Linked DNA regions of Prosthecobacter dejongeii. The protein of the gene in region 2 binds, or shares a complex with, the protein of the main gene of each other region. Links are inferred from orthologs where the notes say so. Each region holds a gene or a part of one and is shown on either strand. Other genes may lie near its edges.

What was found.
Region 1: the proteins of xseA (region 2) and xseB are in contact, whole or in part, in a cryo-EM structure (PDB 8TXR), measured with the Escherichia coli proteins. The link is inferred for Prosthecobacter dejongeii from one-to-one orthologs.

The regions. Positions count from the first base shown.
Region 1 is NZ_JACHIF010000002.1:601,126-616,657, reverse strand. What follows is about bases 7,665-10,389. They hold xseB (exodeoxyribonuclease VII small subunit), read right to left. Parts: upstream 9,336-10,389; coding sequence 8,994-9,335; downstream 7,665-8,993. Other genes in these bases: bamA (outer membrane protein assembly factor BamA), read left to right, coding at 10,337-10,389; HNQ64_RS07680 (hypothetical protein), read left to right, coding at 9,467-10,141; dxs (1-deoxy-D-xylulose-5-phosphate synthase), read right to left, coding at 7,665-8,987. Also shown: HNQ64_RS07745 (hypothetical protein), read right to left, coding at 31-423; HNQ64_RS07740 (hypothetical protein), read right to left, coding at 453-803; HNQ64_RS07735 (hypothetical protein), read right to left, coding at 1,037-1,489; HNQ64_RS07725 (SRPBCC domain-containing protein), read right to left, coding at 2,582-3,034; HNQ64_RS07720 (hypothetical protein), read right to left, coding at 3,152-3,337; HNQ64_RS07715 (hypothetical protein), read right to left, coding at 3,494-4,024; HNQ64_RS07710 (hypothetical protein), read right to left, coding at 4,130-4,654; HNQ64_RS07705 (hypothetical protein), read right to left, coding at 4,768-5,253; lipA (lipoyl synthase), read right to left, coding at 5,299-6,201; HNQ64_RS07695 (TVP38/TMEM64 family protein), read left to right, coding at 6,319-6,966; more of dxs, read right to left, coding at 7,101-7,664; more of bamA, read left to right, coding at 10,390-12,751; HNQ64_RS07670 (OmpH family outer membrane protein), read left to right, coding at 12,810-13,415; lpxD (UDP-3-O-(3-hydroxymyristoyl)glucosamine N-acyltransferase), read left to right, coding at 13,485-14,528; HNQ64_RS07660 (translocation/assembly module TamB domain-containing protein), read right to left, coding at 14,812-15,532. UniProt on the Escherichia coli protein: Bidirectionally degrades single-stranded DNA into large acid-insoluble oligonucleotides, which are then degraded further into small acid-soluble oligonucleotides.
Region 2 is NZ_JACHIF010000008.1:163,175-171,523, forward strand. What follows is about bases 3,409-6,249. They hold xseA (exodeoxyribonuclease VII large subunit), read left to right. Parts: upstream 3,409-4,083; coding sequence 4,084-5,415; downstream 5,416-6,249. Other genes in these bases: HNQ64_RS17785 (hypothetical protein), read left to right, coding at 3,409-4,035; HNQ64_RS17795 (EF-hand domain-containing protein), read left to right, coding at 5,505-6,249. Outside these bases: HNQ64_RS17775 (HesA/MoeB/ThiF family protein), read left to right, coding at 65-823; HNQ64_RS17780 (hypothetical protein), read right to left, coding at 836-2,125; more of HNQ64_RS17785, read left to right, coding at 3,205-3,408; more of HNQ64_RS17795, read left to right, coding at 6,250-6,338; HNQ64_RS17800 (polysaccharide lyase 6 family protein), read left to right, coding at 6,474-7,763; HNQ64_RS17805 (SDR family oxidoreductase), read left to right, coding at 7,822-8,349. UniProt on the Escherichia coli protein: Bidirectionally degrades single-stranded DNA into large acid-insoluble oligonucleotides, which are then degraded further into small acid-soluble oligonucleotides.

The DNA.
Region 1 (15,532 bases), on a different replicon or contig from region 2:
AAAACACACCTCACCTTTGGTTAGACCAGACTAGCCCCACCCCTGCCGCCGCAGCCGCTCCATCACCGCGTGAAACCTCTCTGCCTGCCGTGATGACAATATCGCCCGTTTGAGACGCGGCACCAGTTTCTGATGCATGTATTGCGAACGAAAGAAATACGGCCGCACCTCCACAAAGGCCAGAGCCTCCTCGATGGCCCTCTCCTCCCCCGCCTCCAGCCGCCTCAATCCCGATTCAAAGCCGCCCGGAAAAGCCAGCGCCTCATACTCTTGCCTGAATTCCGCACAGGCACGGCTCCACGCCTCCCAGGCCTCACGCCCCTCGCTCCGCCGTGCAAAGGTCTCATGAATGCGTTCACGCATCTGATTGATGCGCCGCGCATTCTCTTGGATCACACATCGAAAATGAAGGCTCTCTTTCATGCTCACTCGGCAGTCTTGCACCGCAGATCTCAGGGAGTCCCCGCAGGCTTCTTCAAACCTTCGAGAAACTGGATCGCCTTGTCAATCCTCTCACCGCTAGCCGCAGGTTCCCCAGCAGGCGTGACCGCCGCCTTTTCATCCGGCGAAAATTTCTTGCCCAAGTACACCTCCAGCGCCGTCGTCATGCGGTCCAGCTTCTGCCCCTGCGCCGTCGTGTATTGCGTCAGGCCCTCCAGCTTGCGCTGCACCAGCTCACTGTTGCGCCGTACCTCATAGGCATTGTAGGCCGTGCCTGCGAGGATCATCAGCGCTTCCACACCCGCCACTACCCACAAGGCCAGCAGATTGTGTGAGGACTCTCCCGATTCAGATGATTTCATATAGTTAAACAGAACTCCAGGCCGCAACACTCCAAACCTACATTCACCAGACACTGCAATCCTGCTGACGTTGTAAAATAGCCCACCACCTAACCACCTCCAGGCTGCTGACCCGTAGGACGGATGTGTTTGGCGCAAACCCACTTCGATCTCATCTCAAAACAACTTCGCCAAATTATCCGTCTGGTTTGGAACCCTCGAAGCCCCCAGACAGCCACCCATTCTCTACCTCATCATTTCAACTTTCCACTTTCCTTCCTTCTACTTTCCCCCACCTGCCGTCCTGGCCAATAAGTCACCGCAAAAAGGAAACCAAGGAAAGCAGGGATGCTCACCACCGCAGGAAGCCGCGACCGCGTCACCTCATCCACCTCTTCATAGACCGTCTGGGTCAGCCCCATGGATTCCCCATAGAGCAGAAGCACCAGGCAGACCGTCAGCAGCAGCACAGCCACCTTCGGGTTCCCATACCAGCACCGCCCCAGGGCATGAAAGCGCAACCCCTGCCCCAGCAGCACCACCACCGGAAACACTAGCACCGTCAGCACCGTGGCCACAATCGGTGCCCCCATGACCGAAGTGAACCCATCGTAATCATCATACAGCTTCAAAAGCGCAAAGAATACCCAGCACACCGTCAGGCCTAACAAATACCTCGTTCGTCGTTGAAAAGCGGGCGGTGTCATGGTGAGGTTGATGTCAGAAGATCCCACCCTTCACGCTTCCTGCCGGGTTTCCAGAAAATAGTCGAAGAGATCAAAATTGAAGAGATAGGATGAAGGATATATCCCGTCTATACAGTGTAAACTTCTGGGCGGTTCACACCTCGTTCGATCTTTCATACAGAGCTTCCAAAAGCGCGTTCCCTCTCCCCCAAGAATCGGGGGATGAGGCCAAGGTGAGGGGGTGGTCGCAGCACGCAGAAAGTCCGTCCGCAAAGGCAGCCCTCAAAAATCCTGAAATCAAGCTTGCTTCATAACACAGTTGCTGGCCTCTCCCCGCAAGCGGGGAGAGGGGGAACGTCTTTCCCCCTCGTTTGCCGAAGACTTGGCGAGAATTGAAAAATGAATGCAATCCAGCAATCCTTCGCAATTCAAGGATTCAATCTTTACGGTGGGTTCCACAATGATTTAAAACGCTCAAAACAGAAGGCTTCATATCAAAGGATCGGTTGCAACTTCCCCTCACAACCTCAGCGAACCGCGAAAGCCGCGCGCGTTGTAGTAGGACTGCGCGCCGTTGTAGGTAGATGAAGACGCGGCCAAAGCGGCGGTCGCCGAAGAGGGCACCGCCCAGCTTGCGGATGTCCGCCGGGGCCTGCACCCAGCTCGAGGTCTTCATATCAAAGCTACCCAGCTTCTGCAGATCCCGATACTCCTCCTCAGTCAAAAGCTCGATGCCCATGGCCTCGGCCACGTCCACCGCATTGTCCTTGGGCTTGTGTTCCTTCCGCGAATCCAGCGCCTCGCGATCGTAACACAAACTCACACGGCCTTTGGGACTCTCTGCCGAGCAATCGAAAAAGACATACTCCCCCGTCTTCGCATCGTGCCCCACCACATCCGGTTCACCGCCAGTGCTTTCCATCTCATGCAGGGACCACAGCTTCTCCGCCTTGGCTTCAAGCCGGGCCTTCACCTGGGCCCATTCCATTCCCGGATGGCGCTTTAGGTTCTTTTCAAAACGGGTCTCCAGCGTGGCCAACTGCTCCTCACGCAGTTGCGCTGACAGCTTCTTTTTAGCCTCAATGCTTTTCATGATTTTTTTGAACCACTTGGTTAGGCCACTCCCCCCCCCGCCAGCAGCGCCTGCAGCCGATCCAGCACCTGCTCATTGGCCGTGTCACTCAGCGGCCGCATCCGCTCGGCAAATTCGGGGCTTTCAAATTCCTGGTCCCAGGCCAGATGCGTGTGCTCCCCCTGCGGGGTCAGCGTCACCGTCAGCCGAAACCAGGGCTTCACCACATGCTCGATCACGATCTTCTCATCCGGCACGATCTCCCGGAAGAAACTCTCATTCGGATAGTTCGCCCCATTCGGCGCATGCATCATAAAGACCCACTGGCCGTCCGGCTCAAATTCGAACCGCTCAAACGTGTTCGTAAACCCCTCCGGTCCCCACCACTGCGCCAGCCGATCCGGCTGCTGAAAGGCGGCGAAGACCTGTTGGGGACTGGCTGGCAGCACACGCCCGGTGCTGACCACAGAGTTCAAAGAATGCGTCGAAGACATGGCGGAAAGGGATCGTAGCAACGCAGACTCCCGGATCTAAAAAGACCCGGCAAGGCGGCATCAGAGCCATCATAAAAACCCAAATCCACCTGTTGACCAGCCCAGAGTTCAGGGGAATCAAGCCCGGTTCTGTTTCGCCAGCAGATGCGCCAGAAAACCAAAAGCCCCCACCGAGGCCCAAAGCCCAAAAGGCGACGCCGAAAGAAACGCATGCACACCCCCAGCAAGGCCCGTGACCAGCAAACCCACCAGGGCCAGCCCCAGCATCAAGGACCGAGGATTGGAATCAGAGGGATCAGGCATAACGTGTGATTGGATCAGGGACCGTGTTTTCCAGTCTTATCAGAGATGGAAGAACTGCACAGCCCAAAATCAGAGATCAGTCGGCGAACCACCTCTGAAAGCTGTGCAAAGTGCTCCGAATGGTTATCACACACTCAGCCTTGCTCCGGCAAGCCTTCAAGAACCTTTGACAACCGTGTGTTTGTTCCAATCAATCGGCTTTCCCGCATGCTTTAATCCCAGAGGAAAAAGCGATTCAAAGCTGAAGTGAGTTTCCAGAAATACAGGTCGTGCTGAAGGATCCTCCACTTCTTCACATTCCTGAAAACGCCAAACAGGGAAAACCAGTTTGACCCCCGTCACCTTGAAATCGCGATAGGCTTCACTCTGTGCCATGTTGGGGGCCGATGGAGTCCATTTCTTCTCAGAGGCGAACTCACCCACAAGAAAGATGCCCTGCTCCCACCTGACTCCCTGGTGGTCTTCAAATCCCTTGGTGCCATAGATCCGCTTCTTCTGAAGAGCCTGAAAAACCGCCGCTGATTCATGATCCACAAAATCGAGTTTGACCGTCGTTTCCCTCCCTTCCGCATCATAGATGAGATCGCACAGGCCCGTGACTACTCCCTGACATCTGAAACGGTATTCTCCCGCTTGAGCGCCAAGGCTACCGATGAGAAACAGAACGAGGATGAGGAGATGATTCATTTCAGACAAGGATACTGGTGAGACAGGCAAACTCGCCAGTTTCAGACAGAGGAGAAGCAGGGCTGTTCATCCACATGAGGGATTTTAGAGACCACATTCCCCCCCTCAAGAAGAGGCCTCTTCCCTCACATCCTCCAAAGCATTCACCAGGGCCTGGGCAGTCTTGGGTTCCAGGTGGCTGTCGAGATCCACATGCTTCCCTTCGACGTAGAGGGCGACATGCCGGTAAAACTTGCCGTCGATCACCACTTCTGTGACGCCATCAATCTGGCTCCAGGCATAGGTCCAGGTTTTGCGGCCTAGAATCGAACGGCGCACTAGTCGAAGGCCGTCCTTGTCAGCCACCCCTTCCACCCGCACGAACGCCTTCCGGTAACCATCCTTGCAACTCAGTGCCCCGAGCACCGCCCAGCCCAAGGTCCAGAAGCAAAGAAATGTCCGGGTCACCGGAGTCATGGTCTCCGGAGACACAAAACCCAGGATGCCGCCCAGCATAAACACCCCTGCTCCCAACCAGATTAAGTACAGGACCAGAAAAGCAGGGATGGCCGCATAAGGCCAGCGGTTATGGATGACAAACTCCACCCGGCCCGCTTTCCGGGTGATGCGGCCTATTCTGGAAGCAAACATGGTTAGGTTTAAACGGTTTACCCAAGATCATCGGGCGGGTGCTTGAAGACGATTACAATTTGGATCGAAGATCCTTTTGCGGCTGGATCTCTCCAGCCCACCTCTTTCAAAGATCACTCGAAGTACTCTGGATGATGCTTCGGGCAGATGCATCGCCGACTGTCCACGGGTGGATCAATCCTCTCCAACGGAGCCTTCTCCAGCAGCTTTTCGAGCATCTCCGCCCGAGCCACGGCGGCGTCGGTAATTTCGAAACCATCATGCACGCCCAGAGTGACCTCACCACCATGGGCATATATGAAGACGGCCTGACCGGCGACTTGGCAATGAGACGGTTGCTCAATCCATTCAGTGCCTTGAACCAGGAAGGGAAACTGGTCATAGACATCCCCGGGATAAGGAACCCCTACCTCGGGCTGTGGCGGTTTCTCCGCATAGACCACGGGCTCAAGACCGAGGAAGCGGAAGAAGTTCAGTAACTCATCGGAACTGTGATACCGATAGGCAACATCCAGGGAGTCGCCATCACCTGCATGGCCACCTATAGCCCAAACTACCCTGAAGAGATGTAGCCGGTTTACCCAGTTTCTTAGATCCATAGGAACACGGCTATCCCATGTTTTTAGATTGTCTATTTCCCACCCCTACTCCACATCCAGCTCCGGCTTGAAGTCGGCGGCATGATAGGAGCTGCGGACGAGCGGGGCGCTGGCGACGTGGCGGAAGCCTTTTTTGCGGGCGATCTCTTTGTAGTTCTCGAACGTGTCCGGGTGGATGTATTCGATGACGGGGAGATGCTGCGGGGAGGGGCGCAAGTATTGGCCCAGAGTCAGCACCGTGACGTCGTGCTCCAGCAGGTCATCCATGGCCTGGAAGAGTTCCGTCTCCGTTTCACCGAGGCCGAGCATGAGGCCGCTTTTCGTCGCGCACTTGGTGCCCAGGTCCAGAGAGATCTGCTTGGCGCGTTTCAGCACCTTCAGGCTGCGATGATACTGGGCGCGACTGCGGACGAGGGGGGTCAGGCGCTCGACGGTTTCCAGGTTGTGATTGAAGATGTGCGGGCGGGCGCGCATCACCACATCCAGCGAGTCTTCCTTCTCATTGAAGTCAGGTACCAGAATCTCGATGGTGATGTGCGGCACGGCCTCGCGCACAGCCTCGATGGTGCGGGCAAAGTGCTCGGCACCGCCGTCCTTCACATCGTCGCGGGCAACCGCGGTGATCACGACGTGGTTCAGACCGAGCCGCTTAGTGGCGGCGGCCACGCGCTGCGGTTCATCGGCCTCGAGGGCGAAAGGCTTGGCGGTCTTGACGGCACAGAAGCCACAGGCGCGGGTGCAGCGGTCACCGGCGATCATGAAGGTGGCCGTGCCCTGGCTCCAGCATTCCCAGCGGTTCGGGCACTGGGCCTCTTCGCAGACAGTGTGCAGTTTCAGGTCAGAAATCAGGGATTTAGTGCTCCAGAAAACGGGGTCGCGGGGCAGCTTCACACGGATCCAGTCGGGCTTTTTTTCCGTGTGCAGAGCGGGGTCAATTTTACAGGACATGTCTTTCACTACGAATGGCCTGAAACGGCCAGATGGCAAATGATGAATGAGCTCACAGCCACTGCACGCCCCGCAGCGCCCCCTTGCATCCCAGGGAAATGCGGGCCTTCATGCGGGATGACGTCACCGCGCGGTCCCGGCGCTTTTTGGGCCCTCATTCTTTTCATCCTCATCGGCATCATCGGGCCATTCCTGGTCTGGGGCGCAGCCTTTGACCAGACGCTGAGCCTGGAGGGCACCCGCACTTGGCTGGGCCAATACGGGCACTGGGCCTGGGCGGCAGGCATGGCCCTGCTGATGAGCGACATCGTGCTACCCATCCCTGGCACCGTCGTCATGTCCGCCCTGGGCTGGATGTATGGCTGGGCCTGGGGCGGCCTCATCGCGGCGGCGGGCTCGTTTTTATCCGGCCTGCTGGCCTATGCTCTGTGCCGGGGCCTGGGGCGACCCGCCGCACGCTGGATCGCTGGGGAGGTGGGGCTTGCGAAAGGCGAGGCCTTCTTTGCCCAGCGCGGCGGCTGGGTAGTGGCCCTCTCCCGCTGGGCCCCCGTGCTGCCGGAGGCCGTGGCCTGCCTGGCGGGCCTCACACGTATGCCCTGGCGGACCTTTGTCCTGTCCCTGGCCTGCGGTTCCCTGCCCCTGGGCTTCGCCTTTGCCGCCATCGGCCATCTCGGGCACGCCAGCCCCACTTGGGCCATCGCCCTCAGCGCTAGCGTGCCCATTCTGCTCTGGGGCGTGCTGTGGCGGCGCTGGCAGGCCCGGTAGCCCAAAGTCCCATCCTTTTCTGCTCCGACCTTCAAGCACCCTCCACGCCCAACCTTCGAGCCTTATGTTCATTAAAAAACCGCTGTCGTTTTCCGGCAGCGGTTTTTCAAAACATTCTCGAGGGGCTTGGTAGATCAGGCCAACTTACTCAATACCTGCGCCACCGTGTTTTCCACCGTGAGGCCATGTTTTTTGCGCAAGATGGCAGGCGTGCCGTGCTCGACAAATTCATCCGGCCAACCCACTCGCACCACCGGCGTGGTGATGCCAGCAATGGCCAATTGCTCCATCACAGAACAGCCAAATCCATTCATCAGCACATGGTCTTCCAGAGTGCACACCACCTTCACTTTGCGGGCATAGGTTTCGATGACGGCATGGTCCAGAGGCTTAATCCAGCGCGGATTGATGAGCGCCACGGAATATCCTTTGGCCTCCAGTTCCTTCTTCGCCAATTCAGCCGTTGCGAACATGTCGCCCAGGGCAATGAGGGCCACGTCGTGACCATCGGCCACCACTTCAGCTTTGCCGATTTCAAGAAGATGTGGCTTCGCCTTGGGCGTCATCCCCGGGCCATTGCCACGAGGGTAACGGATGGCGATCGGCCCCTTGTCGTAGTTGGCCATCGTCCACAGCATGTCCACAAACTCATCCTCATCCTTCGGCTGCATGTGCACGAGGCCAGGAATCGCACGAAGATAAGCGATGTCGAAAAGACCATGGTGAGTCGGGCCATCATCTCCGCTGAGACCACCACGATCCATGCAAAGCCGTACCGGCAGATGTTGGATGGCCATGTCATGCAGGATCATGTCCACAGCCCGCTGCATGAAGGTCGAATAAATGGTTAGGAAAGGGCGCAGTCCCTGGACAGCCATGCCACAGGCGAAAAGAGCCGCGTGCTCTTCCGCAATGCCCACGTCAAAATACCGCTCCGGAATCTCCTTCTTGAAGGCCATCAACCCCGTGCCGCCAGGCATCGCAGCCGTGATGGCGACGATCTTTTGATCTTCCTTGGCAAAGTCCGTCACCGTGCGCGCATAGATCTGTGAGTAGGTCGGCTTATCCGTGGCCTGCACCTCACCTGTCTCGATGTTATACTTGCCCAGACCGTGGAACTTACCTGGATCTTCCAGAGCCGGTTTATAACCTCGCCCCTTCTCCGTCAGGATGTGCAGGATCACCGGCTCATTCTGCGTCTTCAAAAACTCAAACGTTTGGATCAGCAAAGGCAGGTCATGCCCATTGATAGGACCATAATAACGAATGCCAAATTCTTCAAACAATGTGCTACGATTGTGCGCACCTTCGCTCTGCGGCAGCAGCAATCCTTTGGCCGAATTCTCCACCCGCTCCGCCAGTTTGCGGGCTCCGTCGCCGAGGACAAATTCCACAAACTTCGCCGCCTTGTCATGCAGATTGGCAAAACCAGGATGGGTAGCGATGGTGTTGAAATATTTGGCGATGGCACCGACGTTTTTATCAATGCTCCACTCATTGTCATTCAGCACCGTGATGAGGCGCTTCGTGTGAGAGGAAATGTTATTCAGGGCCTCAAACACCGGGCCGCAGGTAAAGGCCGCATCGCCAGAAACGCAGACCACGTGCTCATCGGTCCCCTTCAGGTCCCGTGCAGTGGCCATGCCCAGGGCAGCGCCCAGAGCTGTACCTGCATGGCCTGCTCCATAACAATCATGCTCACTCTCACTGCGGAGTAGAAAGCCATTCAGACCTTCATACTGGCGGATGGTGTGAATCTTATCCCAGCGGCCCGTCAGCATCTTATGGACATACCCCTGGTGAGCCACGTCGAAGACAAATTTGTCCTTCGGCGTGTCAAACACACGATGCATAGCAAGGGTGAGCTCGACCACGCCCAGGTTAGGACCAAGGTGGCCCCCCGTCTGGCTTAGGGTCTCAATCAGAGTGGCACGGATCTTTTCAGCTAGCGCAGGCAGTTTTTCCAGCGGCAGAGCTTTGAGATCAGCAGGGCAAATAATGGCGGGCAGGGTGGTATCCACGTGGTGTCAAAAAAGTCGGATGTCGTCAGTGTCTTCCTCAGGCTCCGCAGGCTTCTTTTTGCGTGCAGGAGCAGTAGCGCGGGGCTTGTCTTCAGGGAGTTCAGTCGCCGTCGCGGGATCGAAAGGAGCCAATGCAGGCTTTCCCTCAGCATCGGCCGTGATCATCTCGATCCGGCGTCGCGCCACCTCGATCCTTTGTCGGCAGACTTTCAGCAAGCCCATGCCTTCCTCATAGCTGGAGACCATTTCATCCAGCGGCATGCGATCTCCCTCCATCAGCGCCACGATCTCCTCCAGGCGGTCCATGGCCTGTTCAAAGGAAGATTCGGGAGGGGCAGCGGCGCTCATAAGGAGGGAGTGATTCGAGGGCGCGCATTATCAGGACACAGGCAGCAGCCGCAAGCAGGAAAAAACAGAGATCTTCAGAAGAAGAAACCTGTCTTGATTCATTTTGCCAGCGTTCTTATGATTCTGCGACCATGAAAACCATCCTTTCATCCCTATCTTTTCTTTTTATTGCCGGCATTTCCGGCCTTCAGGCAAATCCTGAAGTCCCCGTAGCCGTCGCCCAGAGCTTTGGCACAGCCACGGCCGAAAGCCTCCTCCTTTTGAAAGGCACCGGGGCCACCGCTGAGCCCACGGAATGGACTGCCTACTCTCGCGATGCCTTTCGCCCAGAAGATATCCTCCGCATTTCCGTCAAGCTCGAAGGTGCTCTTTGGAAAGCTGCCCCCGCAGGTGCAGGCACCCGCATCCTAGACCGTGTGCCCTCCCGCCCACTCGACTTCACAAAACTGCGTTACCGCAGTGCCGATGCCCGAGTGGTCGCCGCTAAATCCGCAGCACTCGCCCAGACCACCTTCGCCAGCATTGACTACCAATTGGCCACCAGCAGCGAAACCGGCACCCCAGAGTGGGGCATGGCGCTGAAAGATGACACAGGATATGAAGTCGGGTTCGTCGTCGTCTCCGCAGAAACCGGCGCTGTCACCTTCCAGGACTGGTCCCCACGCGTCCCCAGCACAGCTACCACTCCAGAAGACGAAGGCGAACGCGCTGCCCGCGCCGTCAAACGCGCCGCCCGCAAGACCTGGAACTGGACGGACAACGCCCGCAAAGAGACCCGTGGGTTCTTCCGCGAACTCTTCCGTTAAGCGCTAAAATACGCGTTTTTCTCCCAAAACCCGCCGTCCTCCACCAGGATTCGGTGGGTTTTCTTTTGTGTAACTTAGAGATCAAACCTGTTTTTACACCTTGACGCCCCTTGTGAAGGTCAGCATTACTGCGGGGCTCCTTGCTCTTTAGGCTCGGGGTCATCAGTCCTTCTCCCGAACACCTCTCACGTCGTTATGATCCACGGAGTCCTCTCTTCTCCCCAAAACGCTCTGCGTCCGCTCTTGGTCGCTGCCTTCGTCACATTCGCCACCGTTGGCACTCACGCCCAGGTTTCTCTGGAGTCCCCAGCAGCCGCTGGTCGCCGTATCGTCCGTCAGGTGGATGTCGTATTCAAAGGCGCAGCTACCATGGACCCAGCCCGCGTCCGGGCCCAGATGTCCACCCGGGAAGGTGAGCCTTACACCGATGAGTCTGTCGAGCGTGACCTGCGCACCCTTTATGCAACCGGGGCGGTGGAAAACGTGGACATCCAGGCCGTGAACGTCGCTGGTGGTGTCCGTGTAGTCGTCACCATCTCTGGCCGTGGCGGCATCGGTGAGATCGGTTTCCTGGGCAATGCCGCTTTTGACAACGACAAGCTTCGCAAAGAGATCGAGGTGAAGGTCGGTGATCCAGTGGATGACGCCAAGCTCAGCGCCGCCCAACAAAAGATCCTGGAGATGTATCAGAAGAAAGGCTTCTCCGACGTGCTGGTGACGTATGACGTCACGCCATCCAGCAAGGAAGGTTTCTCCAGTGTTTTGTTCAAGGTTGAAGAAGGTGGCCGTGGCCTCATCGGTGACATTCGTTTTGAAGGCAATAACGCCATCAGCGCCCGCACACTGAAGTCAAAGCTCACCTCGAAAGAGAAGACCTTCTGGCGCCTCTGGGGCAAAGCTGGCAAGCTGGACAATCAAGCCGTCCTCGAAGACGTGCGCAAAATCGAACAGGCCTATCAGGACGAAGGCTATGTCTATGTGAAAGTGGGTTATCGTCGCGAAGCAGAGAGCGACACCAAAGTGGCCCTGGTCTTTGAAATCACGGAAGGCACCAAATACGACGTGGCAGCCGTCACCATCGAAGGCATCACCATCTTCTCTCAGGACGAACTGACCCCCGCGATCCTCACTGAAGCAGGCTTCGCCTACTCAGGCAGTGACGTCCGTGGCGACGAAAAAATGATCCAGGACTACTATGGTTCCCGTGGTTATGCCGATGCTCGTGTGGAGACACGCCTTTCCGATGCCGGCCCAGGCAAGCTCAATGTGACTTACAGTGTCTATGAAGGCACCAAGTCCTTCATCCGCAAAGTTAACATCAGCGGTAACATGAAGACCAAGGATGAAGTCATCCGTCGTGAGCTTCCCTTCTCCCCTGGCGATGAGTTGAACACCGTGCAGATGGAAACCGCCCAGACCCGTCTGGAAAACTTAAATTACTTCGAAGGCAAGGGCGAGGCCAATCCCCTCACCGTCCGCCCAGTCTCCACCGAGGTGGACGGCTTCAAGGACATCGAAGTCAACGTCGCAGAGAAACCCACCGGTTCTGTGAACTTTGGTGCAGGCTTCAGTTCCATCGACAGCATCGTCGGTTTCATTGACGTCACTCAGACGAACTTTGACATCACCGACTGGGGTGATTTCCGTGGCGCCGGTCAGCGTTTTAACATGAACATCCGCTACGGCCCACGCCGCCAGGACTTCAACCTCTCCTTCACGGAGCCTTGGTTCCTGGGTCAAAAGCTCGCCTTCACCACAGAGCTCTTCTATCGCAACATGTTCTACTTGTCTCAGGCAAACCGCTATGAGCAGACCAATGCCGGACTTTCCCTGGGCCTGCGCAAGCCCATCGGTGAAAACGCTTACTTCGAGACCACCTACACCCTTCAGAGCATTGATCTGAATGTTCAGGATGACGAAGATCCTAGCCAGCTCATCCGCAACGAAGATGGCGAATTCATCCAGAGCAAAGTGGACTTCGGTTTCGTCCATGACACTCGCGACAGCGTCTTCATCACTCGCAAGGGGCACAAGTTTGAGGCTGGCCTTATGGCCTCTGGTCTCGGTGGCGATGTCGAAGTCTGGGGCGGTAACATCGGTGGTCAGCAGTTCTTCTCCCTCCCAGGTGATACCATCCTCAGCTTCGAAGGTATGGCTCGTTTTGTGGACGGCTGGGGCAACTCTGGCACCTCTAGCTCGGACGTACCTATCTTTGAGCGTCTCTTCCTCGGCGGTGCCAATAACCTGCGTGGTTATGACTACCGTGAAGCTGGTCCTAAAGACAGCACCGGTGAGCCTATCGGTGGTAACGTCTCGCTTTACGCCAGTATTGAATATTCCTTCCCCATCATCGAAAAAGTGCGTGGCGCCGTTTTCTATGACGTCGGTTATGTTTCCACAGACATCACTGCCACCAATGCGAGTGTGGGTGGTGTGAAAAACGGCGGTCCTATCGTCGGTGATGGAGAAGTTTATTCGAACATCGGTATCGGTCTGCGCATGTTCCTCCCTGTCGGCCCGATCCGCCTGGATCTCGGCCTGCCGCTTGTGAAGGACGACTTCACGGGCGACAGCCCACGCTTCCAGTTCAACATGGGATACAAATTCTAACTCTCCCTACCTGAGCGCATTGAACAAAACCCCTTTCCGACCCCTCTCATCCTTCTCTATGATTCGTCTTCTGACTTTAGCCTTCCTTGCTACCAGCCTCACCCTCGCCAGCGCTGCCGACCTTAAATTCGGCGTCGTGGACATGTCCAAAGCCTTCTCTGAGTTTCACAAAACCAAAGATGCTGCTGAAAAGTTCAAGTCCAATGTGGATAAGGCTCAGAAGGAAATGAACGACCGCTGGGCCGTTTATAAAAATCTGATGACAGACATGCAGAAGCTGAAGAAGGAAGCGAGCGATCCGATCATGACACCGGATGCCCGCGCTAAGAAAGCGGCTGAGTTCGATGAAAAGGCTAAGGAACTGCGCACTCTGGAACAGGAAATCGGCGAGCAGCAGAACCGCCGCTCCACCCAGCTCAAGCAGGAAGACGTCCAGATCCGTCGTGGCATCTACGATGAAATCCTCGTCGTCGTCCGTGACAAAGCGAAGACCGAAGGCTACGACTTCATCTTTGACAAGTCTGGCATGAGCCTTTCCACCGTTCCTGTGCTTATCTACTACAAAGATGCCGTGGACGTGACCGACCAGATCGTGGTCGAGCTCAATAAAAACGCTCCGGCCGCTGCCGCCGCTCCAAAGGCTGAGGAAACGAAGAAGCCCTAATTTTTTCCTTACTTATTCAGGGCACGCCGAAGCGATTTCCGGCGTGCCCTTTTTTCTGTCTCGCGAAGCATGAGCACCTCCATCACGCACCAACGTCTGGCTGAATTGGTCGGCGGACAATTGTTCCAAGGAGATCCAGAAGGAGTTATCTCAGGACTGAATTCGATTTCAGAAGCTGAGCCCGGCGATATTACTTTTTTAGGAAATGAGCGTTATCTCAATGCGCTTCGTTCCACCCGTGCAACGGCGGCTCTAGTGGCAGCGGACTTTGCAGAGCCACTCCCAAACATAGCCCTCATCCGCGTCGAGAATCCCACCCTGGCGTTCTCCAGTGTCATCCGTTTTTTTGGTCCACCTTCACGTGAATTTCATGCGGGAGTACATCCTTCCGCAGTCGTCGCACAGTCCGCGCAGTTCAATCCTGAACAGGTCTCCATTGGCCCCTGCGCGGTCATTGAGGAAAATGTCATCATTGGAGACGGAACCACCATTCATGCGGGCGTTTTCATCGGCCACGGGGCCAGGCTCGGCATGGACTGCGTCCTCCATGCCAACTGCACCATCCGGGACATGACTCAGATCGGGAATCGCGTCATCATCCACAGCGGCTCCGCGATTGGTACCGATGGCTTTGGTTATCAATTCAGCCAAGGCCGACACCAAAAAATCGAGCAAGTGGGCATCGTCCAAATTGATGACGATGTTGAAATTGGCTCCTGCACCACCATTGATCGTGCCCGCTTTGGCCGCACTTGGATCGGTGAAGGTACAAAGATTGATAACCTCGTCCAGATCGCCCACAACGTTGTGATTGGTCAGCATAGCATCGTCGTCTCCCAGGTCGGTATTTCTGGCAGCACTCACATCGGCAGTCATGTCACCATCGCTGGTCAGGTCGGCATTGCCGGGCATCTGGAGATCAGCGACCAAGTCACGCTCTTGGCGAAGGCTGGCGTCACCAAAAACATCACCGAACCTGGTGCCTACACTGGCTTCCCCGCCAAGCCTCTCATGGAAGGCCGCCGCATGCTCTCCGCCCCTGCCAAAATTCCTGAGATGATGGAGCGCATTCGGGAATTGGAAAGAAAACTCGCCGCTCTCGAAAGAGCATAAGGTTAGACCGATTTCCAAAAAGATTGTCCGATCGAAAAGGCGGGCGCGGTGGGATGAGTGGCAAGGCAAGAACGCAGGCTGCTATCTTGACGATAACAGCCAAGTCCCGCTTGCGGTGACCGCCAATCGTCCCACCCCGTCGCCGCTTTTCGGACAAGATTTTTGGAAATCGGTCTAATTTGCTTCATCAATCCTGCATCCTTCCAGGCACTGCCCTCGATGTAGGCGAATGTGTCTGCGTTTTAGTCAGCACGAATGCTTTCATTCCCTGCGACCATATCCATCATCGGGCAGGTGCTGCCACTGGCGCTGGAGCAGGTGCCCCAGGAGCAGGAAGTGGCATCGGGCTCAGGCTTGTCGGCGTGCCTATGGTAGAAGACGGGCGCGCATCCATTGCCTGCGCAGCTTTGCCAAATCGCAACACATAACCCAGCAATGCCTTCATGCGTCCTGTCTGCGTGAATCGCCCAGTGACACGCCACCGCTCAGAAAGATCATAGGTCGCCTGCACGCTGTCACTGCTACGATCTGCCCCTGAAGGATTGAATGTCATGTTCAGCCGAGGCGGTTCTTCACGCACCACCTTCTTTTTATTGAAGGTCTTCCGGTAAAACTCACTCAGAAACAAAAATGCAGCGCGAGTGGCCGCTTCGGACGCAAGTTCACTCGCAGATCCATTCAGCGTCGTTCCCGTGGCCAGCAAGGTCACGATGTCCGGCTCAGTCATCGGCGGAGTGCTGGTGAACCGCGTCTTTGGATTCGTCGAGTCGCCATAAATGTAAAGAGTAATCTCGTTGCTGCCGATCCGGGACTCCCCTCGAATGTCCAAGTCAGGATCAAAGGGGTGCGCTGGGCGCAGAGTGATGACACCCTTCGTAATCTTGACCATGCTGAAGGGCAGCTTCAGCAGCAGACGATCAATCGTTGCCCCCCCTGTCAGTTGAGGAGCTGATCCCCGCCCACTTAGCAGCACATCTGCAGAGATCGCCCCATTGGCCAAATTA
Region 2 (8,349 bases):
CGGACAACAGAACTGAATGATGGCAAGCTTCTGCCCGCCGCCGCGTTTACGCCCCCGATTTTTTATGCCAGACCTCCCTCACCTCACGGAAACTGATCGAGCACTCTACCAATGGCAGATGTGGGTACCCGGTATCGGCGAAGAAGGACAGCGAAAGCTCAAAGGTGCAACCGTCCTGATTTCACGCGTTGGGGGACTTGGCGGTCTCGTCGCACTCGAATTGGCAGCCGCAGGTGTGGGACGTCTCATCTTAGCCCATGGCGGTAAACTCAAGCTGGCAGACTTAAATCGTCAACTCTTGCAGACTCGGGATCACCTGGGTAAGCCGCGAATAAACAGCGTTGTCTCGAGATTGAAGGATTTGAATCCAGATTGTGAAATTGTCGGTGTGCCTGAAAATGTGAGTGAGGCCAATGGGGATGCTCTCGTCGCTCATGCAGATGTGGTGGTGGATGCTGCCCCACTCTTTCAGGAACGGTTGGCTCTGAATTCGGCTGCCGTGCGTGCTAGAAAACCCATGGTGGAATGCGCCATGCATACTCTGGAGGCCACGTTGACGACCTTCATTCCTGGCACCACCGGTTGCCTAGCCTGCTATGTCCCTGAAGTACCCGCATCCTGGACCAGGCAGTTTCCTGTCTTTGGCGCTGTATCCGGAACCGTGGCCTGTCTCGGGGCCATGGAGGTGATCAAACTGATCACAGGTATCGGCCAGCCTTTAGCAGGAGAAATGCTGTGCATGGATCTCAGCCGCATGTCATTTCGGCACCTGAAGTTACCTCACCGCCCTGACTGTGAAGTATGCGGTGCACAGGTTTTCTAGCTAACAATGGATTCAACGACCGACAGGCACTGCACGCTGGACTTCGTTAGGCAGGTCGGTTGCGTTTTTGCCGGACTTTCCTTTCGATTCCGCTGGCACGGAATACCAATTCAGCTGCGGCACCCCGACGAGTTGGACCCACTGCTGGGAACCAAGTTTCACCCATTCCAGTTCCACGATCGCCCAGACATGAGCTCCCCACGGGATGCGATCTTTGAGCTCGCGACCAATCTGAGAATCCTTTTCCACAAACACAGTGTTCAGATAAGGATTCGGCGGGGATGGACTGATGCGGAAAGCATCCTTGTTCTCTGAATTTGGCACCTTGTATTCAAAGTCATGGACACGGGTGATGCCCACATGAAAGCGGGCAGCGCCTTCTTGATACCCTTCAAAAAACTTTTCCAGCAATCGGTCCTTAAACTCGACAAAGGAGAGCCAATCCACTTGGAAGCCATCTTTGGTTTCCTCCAGCATGACAGGCACCGGGAACTCCCAGGTGCGGCTCTCGACGCCAAATAACGCATGGGCACCGCTGCCCATCTGGGGTTTAGGGTCCAGTCGAATGAGACCGATGGTATCCACACGGATCGGCCCATCAGGCTGGGCTTTGTAATACATCTCCATCAAAGGTTTCATGGAAGATGCTGCGAGCGTGTAACGCATGCGTTCTTTCATGTCCTTGGCGTTGAGGAATTTCAGCAAAGCCTCAGCCGCAGGCTTGGCCTCTTCGGAGACCTTCATTTGGACTTCCGCCGTGCTCGGGGCCAAAATACTTTGGGGGCTGCTCGGAGCCGCATCGTTCTGCAACGACGGTGTTAATGCTTTAGAAGGTACTTCTGTGAGAACTGGTGATTCCCCAGGAGACATCGGCGGACTTGGATTCAGAGCCGCCATTTCTGCGGGGGAGGGAGCCATGGCCTTTGGCGGCGCGGTTTCACCCGGATCAAAAGCTGGCTTTGGCGCAGGCTCCACGGGGATTTCCACGGGTGGTACTTCTGTCACCGTTGCTTTGGAGGACTCGCTAGATTCAGGTTTACCCACCGGCATGACCACGACTGGAGTCTCCGGCACTTCATCTTTCGGCGGCATGTAACGGTGAACCAATTCCATGATCGGCTCGCGAAACATCCAGCCCGCAGCGGCAAGGAAACCCACTAAAAAAAGCACCGCCAGCGCAAACATGAAAACATTTGAACTGCGGCTCGGCTTTTTGATGGCTCTAGCAGGGCGAGCTGGCGGCGTGGCAAAGTCTCGCCGTGGTTCAGGAATAGCCGCTGGGGCCGGCGCCGTAGCAGGCACTTCTCGGGATAAAAGAGAACTTTGGGGGGAGGAATCACCCATTCCCATGGATCCTAGAGTCGGGAGGGTAGGAGAACCTGGAATGAGGTTGCTGTGAGAGGGGGCCCCTGAGCCAGTAGCCTTTGGTGCGGGAAATGTAGGACTGCCACCGGCAGTGACAGGTTGATTGAGCTCCTGCGGTTGCTGAGCAGGCGGCAGGCCTCCCCAGGCTGCCATCGGTGTTGGAAGCGAAGCAGTGAGCGGCGACTGCCCCTCATTCCTTTTCGGTGGAAGACCTCCGCCTCCAAATCCCGTAGAACCTGGCATGCTGGAAGCAGAAGGAATACCTCCTAGCAAAGTCTGCCCTAAACCTGGCTGCTGCCAGGGGGGAGGAGACTGCTCCTGAGGGCTAGCGGGCGGCCCATTTAAAAAGCCAGGAATCGTAGATGGCGCAGGGAAGCCAGAATTTTGAGGCGGCGGATTAAACTCACCAAGCTGTTGAGGAGCACCCGGAAAGCCGTTGCCATGGGGGGATGATGGAAATCCTAAAGGCGCTTGAGGTAAGAGCCCCCCTCCAGGAATAGAAGCACTGCCAGCGCCTAAGGGAGTCAAATGCTGCGCAATCGAATTGGGCATGGGCATCACCAGGCCCTGGCCCGCAGCAGAATTCAGACTCGGAGGAGCGGCCAACTCAGGCTCCTGAGGGGGGCGGTAAGATGGCTGTACAGGGGCCGGAGTCGTGAAAAGAGAGACAGGGATCGCCGGAGGGACTGCGCTCGGAGACGTAACTGTTTGGCCGCAAATGGGGCAGGGCCCCGTGACCCCAGCCATGTGGGATGGCACGGTGAGGACGTTTTGACACGCACTGCACTGGAACTGAAGCACATCCGAACTCATGACAGGAAAAAAGGATTTCTCAAGATTAAGAAAGTATCACCCATTAGGGCTGTCTCGACAAGTCAGCTTTGGCTATTGTTTAAAAAAACTAGAATTTAAACGGTTTTTACTCGGGAGCATGAAAGTTATACCACAAAGTTCTACACATATAAACATCTCTGATTGTTAAAATGTCAGCATTTGTTAAATAACTGGGAATTCCTATGCCTCAGAACACTTTCCGTGCCAGCACTAAAGAACGCGCGCTGAGGCGCACGGATCGTGCCCAACTCACCAACCTGAGCAGGAATCCTCGTCAGCAAAAATTGAAACGAGTGAAGAGCATGAAGCGGATGCTGGGTGTTGTTCTGCTTTTCCCACTGGCTCTCATCACCGCAGTGACTCTTGGGGAGATGTTGTGGCGGGCGGTGATTCGGCTGGAATTCTGGCGCACAGAGGAGGTCATCTTTTTCTTAGTCGGGGGGCTTGCCTGGGCGGTCACTTATGCTTCGGGGTGGCGTCCGGTCCGCAGCTATGTTTTTGGCCATGAAGTAAGTCACTTGTTAGTGGCGCGGGCTTTCGGAGGAAAGATCCTAGATTGGGATTTTTCTGCGACGGGCGGTTACGTAGAAACCAATAAGTCCAATACCTGGATCACCCTGGCTCCTTACTTGCTGCCTTTTTATTCCCTCATCGTGTTACTCGCCTTCGGTGTGGTGGGGATGTTTTGGAATCTCCATGCCATGCATCATGTGGGAGCGGGGGCTGTGGCCTTGAATTTTAAACCTGTCTGGTTTTTTTACGCCATGTTAGGGCTGACATGGTGTTTCCACGCCACGTTTACTTGGAAAACTGTCTTCATCGAGCAAAGTGATTTGGAGCGGAATGGCGAGTTTTTTTCCATGCTGCTGATCTTCCTGGTGAATGTGCTGCTGCTGGTTGCCCTCTTCATCGCCGCATCTCCTTCACCCGGCCTCGGCATCGCAGAGGTAGGGCGCTGCTGGGTGTCCACCGCCGCCTCCTTGTCGAATTTCTTTCTGGGCCCCTTTTGGTGATCACTTAATGCTGGCGGCATGGGGCACCATCGCTACAAAGGGGGTGCCATGTCTGCTGAAAACGTTTTATCCGTTAGTGAACTCACCCGCGAGATTCGAGAGGTATTGCAGGGGCACATTGGTACCGTCTGGGTAGAGGGGGAGATCAGCAATCATCGGCTGCAAGGCAGTGGACATCAGTATTTTACCCTGAAAGATGCAGGCTCACAGCTTTCTTGTGTGATGTTTCGTGGAGCTCGGAGTTCTGTCCGCTTGTCGGATGGAGCCCTCGTTCAGGTGCATGGGGAAATCTCCGTGTATGAGCCGCGGGGGCAATACCAAATGGTGGTGAAGCAAGTGCAGATGAAAGGGCAGGGCAGTCTGCAGGCGCGGTTTGAGGCGCTTAAGCGCAAGCTCTACGAAGAAGGGCTTTTCGATGCGGATAACAAACAGTCCGTTCCCAAATATCCACGTGTGGTTGCCTTGGTCACTTCCCCCACTGGAGCGGCCATTCAAGACATGCTGAACATCCTTACCCGCCGTGCACCCTGGATTCACATTTTGGTGTTTCCTGTGCGCGTCCAAGGGCAGGGGGTCGAGCATGAAACGATTCGTGCTTTGGAAATGCTCAATGATGCAACGGCATACGGCCTACCGATCCCAGACACCATCGTCATCGGACGTGGTGGCGGCAGCATTGAAGATCTGTGGGCCTATAATGAAGAGGCCCTAGCGCGCGCCATTTTCGCCTCAGCCATTCCGGTCATCTCTGCCGTGGGTCATGAAATAGATTTTACCATTGCCGATTTTGTGGCTGATCTGCGTGCTCCCACTCCCAGCGCTGCGGCGGAGCTTCTGGCCCCGGATGTGACGGAGATCAAACGTCATTTCGATTCGCTCTCTCGACGCCTCAGCGGGCAGGTCACCACCTTCCTGGATCGGCACGAACAGACGCTGGATTTTATGGCGCGTAGTGCGCTGAAAACAGCTCCGGCTTATCAATTGCAAACGGCTGAGCAAGCCGTGGATGAAATGGAGGCTCACCTGAAGGAAGCCTCTCGAGAGCAACTTCGGACGCTGGTAGATGAAGTCCAAGAGCGTCAGCAAATCATTGCGGAGCATCATCCCCGCATCATGCTCATGGAGGCTGCTCATCGCCTAGAGCACCAAGCCCGACAGGTGCAGCAAAGCATGATGCATCGGCTAGAACGCCTAACCGACCAAGTTAGTTCACGCGCTCAATTGATCAAGCATTTGGGGCCGGAATCCATTCTCTCACGTGGATTTTCCTACACCACCGATGCCCATGGGAATGTCATCCGCGATGCGCGGGAAGTCGCCGCTGGTGAAACGCTCGTCACGCGTTTACAGCAGGGCACTGTCAAAAGCACCGTCGTGTAAAATCACGCTTTTTTCAATACATGCGCAACTGAACTTCAAGCGGTGGGTTGGAATAGCTGTCGTTGAAAAAACACTCAGCCTACCCAACTATGAAACCGCACAAGTCCGTCTATTGTCTTCTTGGTTTGCTCTCCTTAAGCGCAACCTTGGCCATCGCACAGGAGGGGGAACGCAAAGGTCCGCCTCCCGGTGGTGAGGGTGGCTCTGGCAACCGATTGGGCGAGTTTCTAAAGCGCGCAGACACCAGCGGCGATGGCAAGATCAGTAAAGAAGAATTCGGTGCCCTGTCGCGTGGAGGTGGTGATGAGCGCTTTGCCAAAATGGATGCTAATAGCGATGGTTATGTGGACCAAAATGAGATCGCTACCATCGCAGAAAAAATGCGTGAAGGCATGCGCAATCGCCCTGCTGGCGAAGGCGGCTCACGCCGTCCACCAGGAGACCGGCCAGAGGGCGGCCCAAGACCAGAGGGCGACCGTCCTGCGGGCGGACCGGAAGGTGGCCGCCGCCCGGAAGGTGGCCCTGGAGGTCCTGGGGGTGCCATTATGATTGATGAAGTGTTTGGTCGCATGGACAAAAACTCGGACGGCACCGTGGATAAAGCGGAATACTTGGAATTTTCCCAGCAGGAGATCGAGTCTCGTTTCAGCCGGGTGGATGAGAATACGGATGGTAAATTAACTAAAGAAGAAATGAAGGCAGGCATGGAGCGCATGCGTAACATGATGAGAGGACCAGGCGGGCCTGGTGGTCAGCGTGGTCCGGGTGGGGATGGCGGGCGCGGGCCTGGAAGTGAGGGTGGCCCCCGTCGCGGTTCTGACGGTGGCGAAGGGGGATTCCGCCGTCCACCTTCTCAAGAAGGTGAAAAAGCGTCCCCTCGTCCTGAATTTGAACAGCCGACCTCTAAAAAAGATCCAGCTTAATTTGTCTGAGTGAGGTCTCGACCTCCCTTTCATAGGCGGAATTCCTGATCGGGAATTCCGCTTTTTGTCTTTTGGGCATTGCAAGAAGCTACAGGCGGTGACGTCTATGCTTCGTGCTTGTGGCACCCTCATCCTATGCGCTACCTGACTGCTTTTTTTCTGCTACCGTCTTTGTTGCTCCACGCCAAAGATTTTCCTGTCGAAGATGTAGTTAGTCTGGAATCCGCTGCAAAAATAGCCTCGCCAGGGGATAGGATCGTGCTTCGAGAAGGAGTGTGGAAAGATGCGGTGGTGAAATTTCAGGGAAAGGGCACTGCCCAGGCGCCCATTACCTTATGTGCTGCGATTCCAGGAAAAACGATTTTCACGGGAGCCTCTGCTCTGAGGATGGCTGGAGAGTATTTAATCGCAGAAGGTCTTTGGTTTAAAGATCCTGATTCTTCCATTGGCGATAGCATTGAGTTTAGGGTGGATTCCAAGCATGTAGCCACGCACTGCCGATTAACCAATTGTGCCATCACCATGTCGCCAGAAGCAGCAAATAAAACGGACAAGGAATCGCGCTGGATCGGACTGTACGGCAGTCATAATCTCGTGGATCGTTGTCTAGTGGAGGGGAAAGTCACCAAGGGAACGACACTTGTTGTCTGGTTGGGGGGAGAAAACACAGGCCACCACATCATTGAGAACAACTACTTTGGTCCGCGTGAGAAACTTGGCAAAAACGGCGGGGAAACCATTCGTGTGGGAGATAGTAAAACCTCCATGGAGACAGCCTCCTGCATTGTGCGGCAAAATCTCTTCGTCAGATGTGATGGCGAGGCAGAATGCATCTCCAATAAATCATGTGGGAATCTGTATCAGGGAAACAGCTTCGTCGAAGTCAGTGGCACCCTGACGTTGCGCCATGGCAATGGCTGTATCGTCGAGAAGAATGGTTTTTTTGGCCACGGTGCCAAAGGCACCGGGGGCATCCGGATCATTGGGGAAGATCACATCGTGAGGGAAAATTATTTAGAAAGCCTCACAGGCGATGAAACTCGCTGCGGCATCACTTTGATGATGGGGCTGCCGAATTCACCCGCAAATGGCTATTTCCAAGTTAAGCGTGCTCGTGTGGAAAACAATACCTTGGTAAATTGTAAGCACCCGATTCTCATTGCGCTTGAGGGGGACAAGGTACCCGGAAAGCCCTCCTTACCACCCATAGAATGCGTCATCATCGGCAATAAAATTCATGGGGCAGAAACCCAAGTCGTCGAGGCTCGTTGTGACCTTGCGGGTATCCGGTGGGAGGCGAATCATTTCCATGGCAAAGCTTTAGGAATCCCTGAAACCGAAGGTATCGCATGGGGAAAAGAGCCAGACATTCAAAGGTTGAAGGCCCTAGACCGCAAAGCCGTGCAGCCAAGCTGGTGGGAATAGCTCTTCGAAGAGCGATGTAAGTGCGCAAGTTGGGGGGAAAGACACGCGTTTTTAACTCATGAATCGCAACGCTTCACCTTTCGATCTCACGGGTCAGCGTATCTGGGTCGTCGGTGGAGCAGGTTGGTTAGGCCAGTCCACCGTTTTACTGCTCGCTGAAATGGGGGCCAGTGTTTTATGTGCGGATCTGCCAGGGCGTAGTTCCGCTTTTTTAGAGAAAGCTGATTTTGCTGGGGATATTAGCCCTGTGGATTTGGATGCTCACGATACTGAGGCTCTGGAGCCATTCGTTCGTAAACATCAAATCAGCCATGGAGTGCCGCATGGGTTGGTCAACCTAACCTACGCGGCCACACCCAAGAGGCTATCTGAACTCACGACCGCTGATTTTGATCAGGTGAATCATGGAAATCTGACTAGCACCTTCATTCTCACTCGAGCTGTGGCGGAACTGATGGCTGCTGCGGGGCAGGGGAGTGTGGTGCTATTTTCCAGCATGTATGGAGGGGTGGCTCCAGATCCACGCATCTATGAGTCACCATTGAATACTAATCCGATCGAGTATGGTGTTAATAAAGCTGGAATA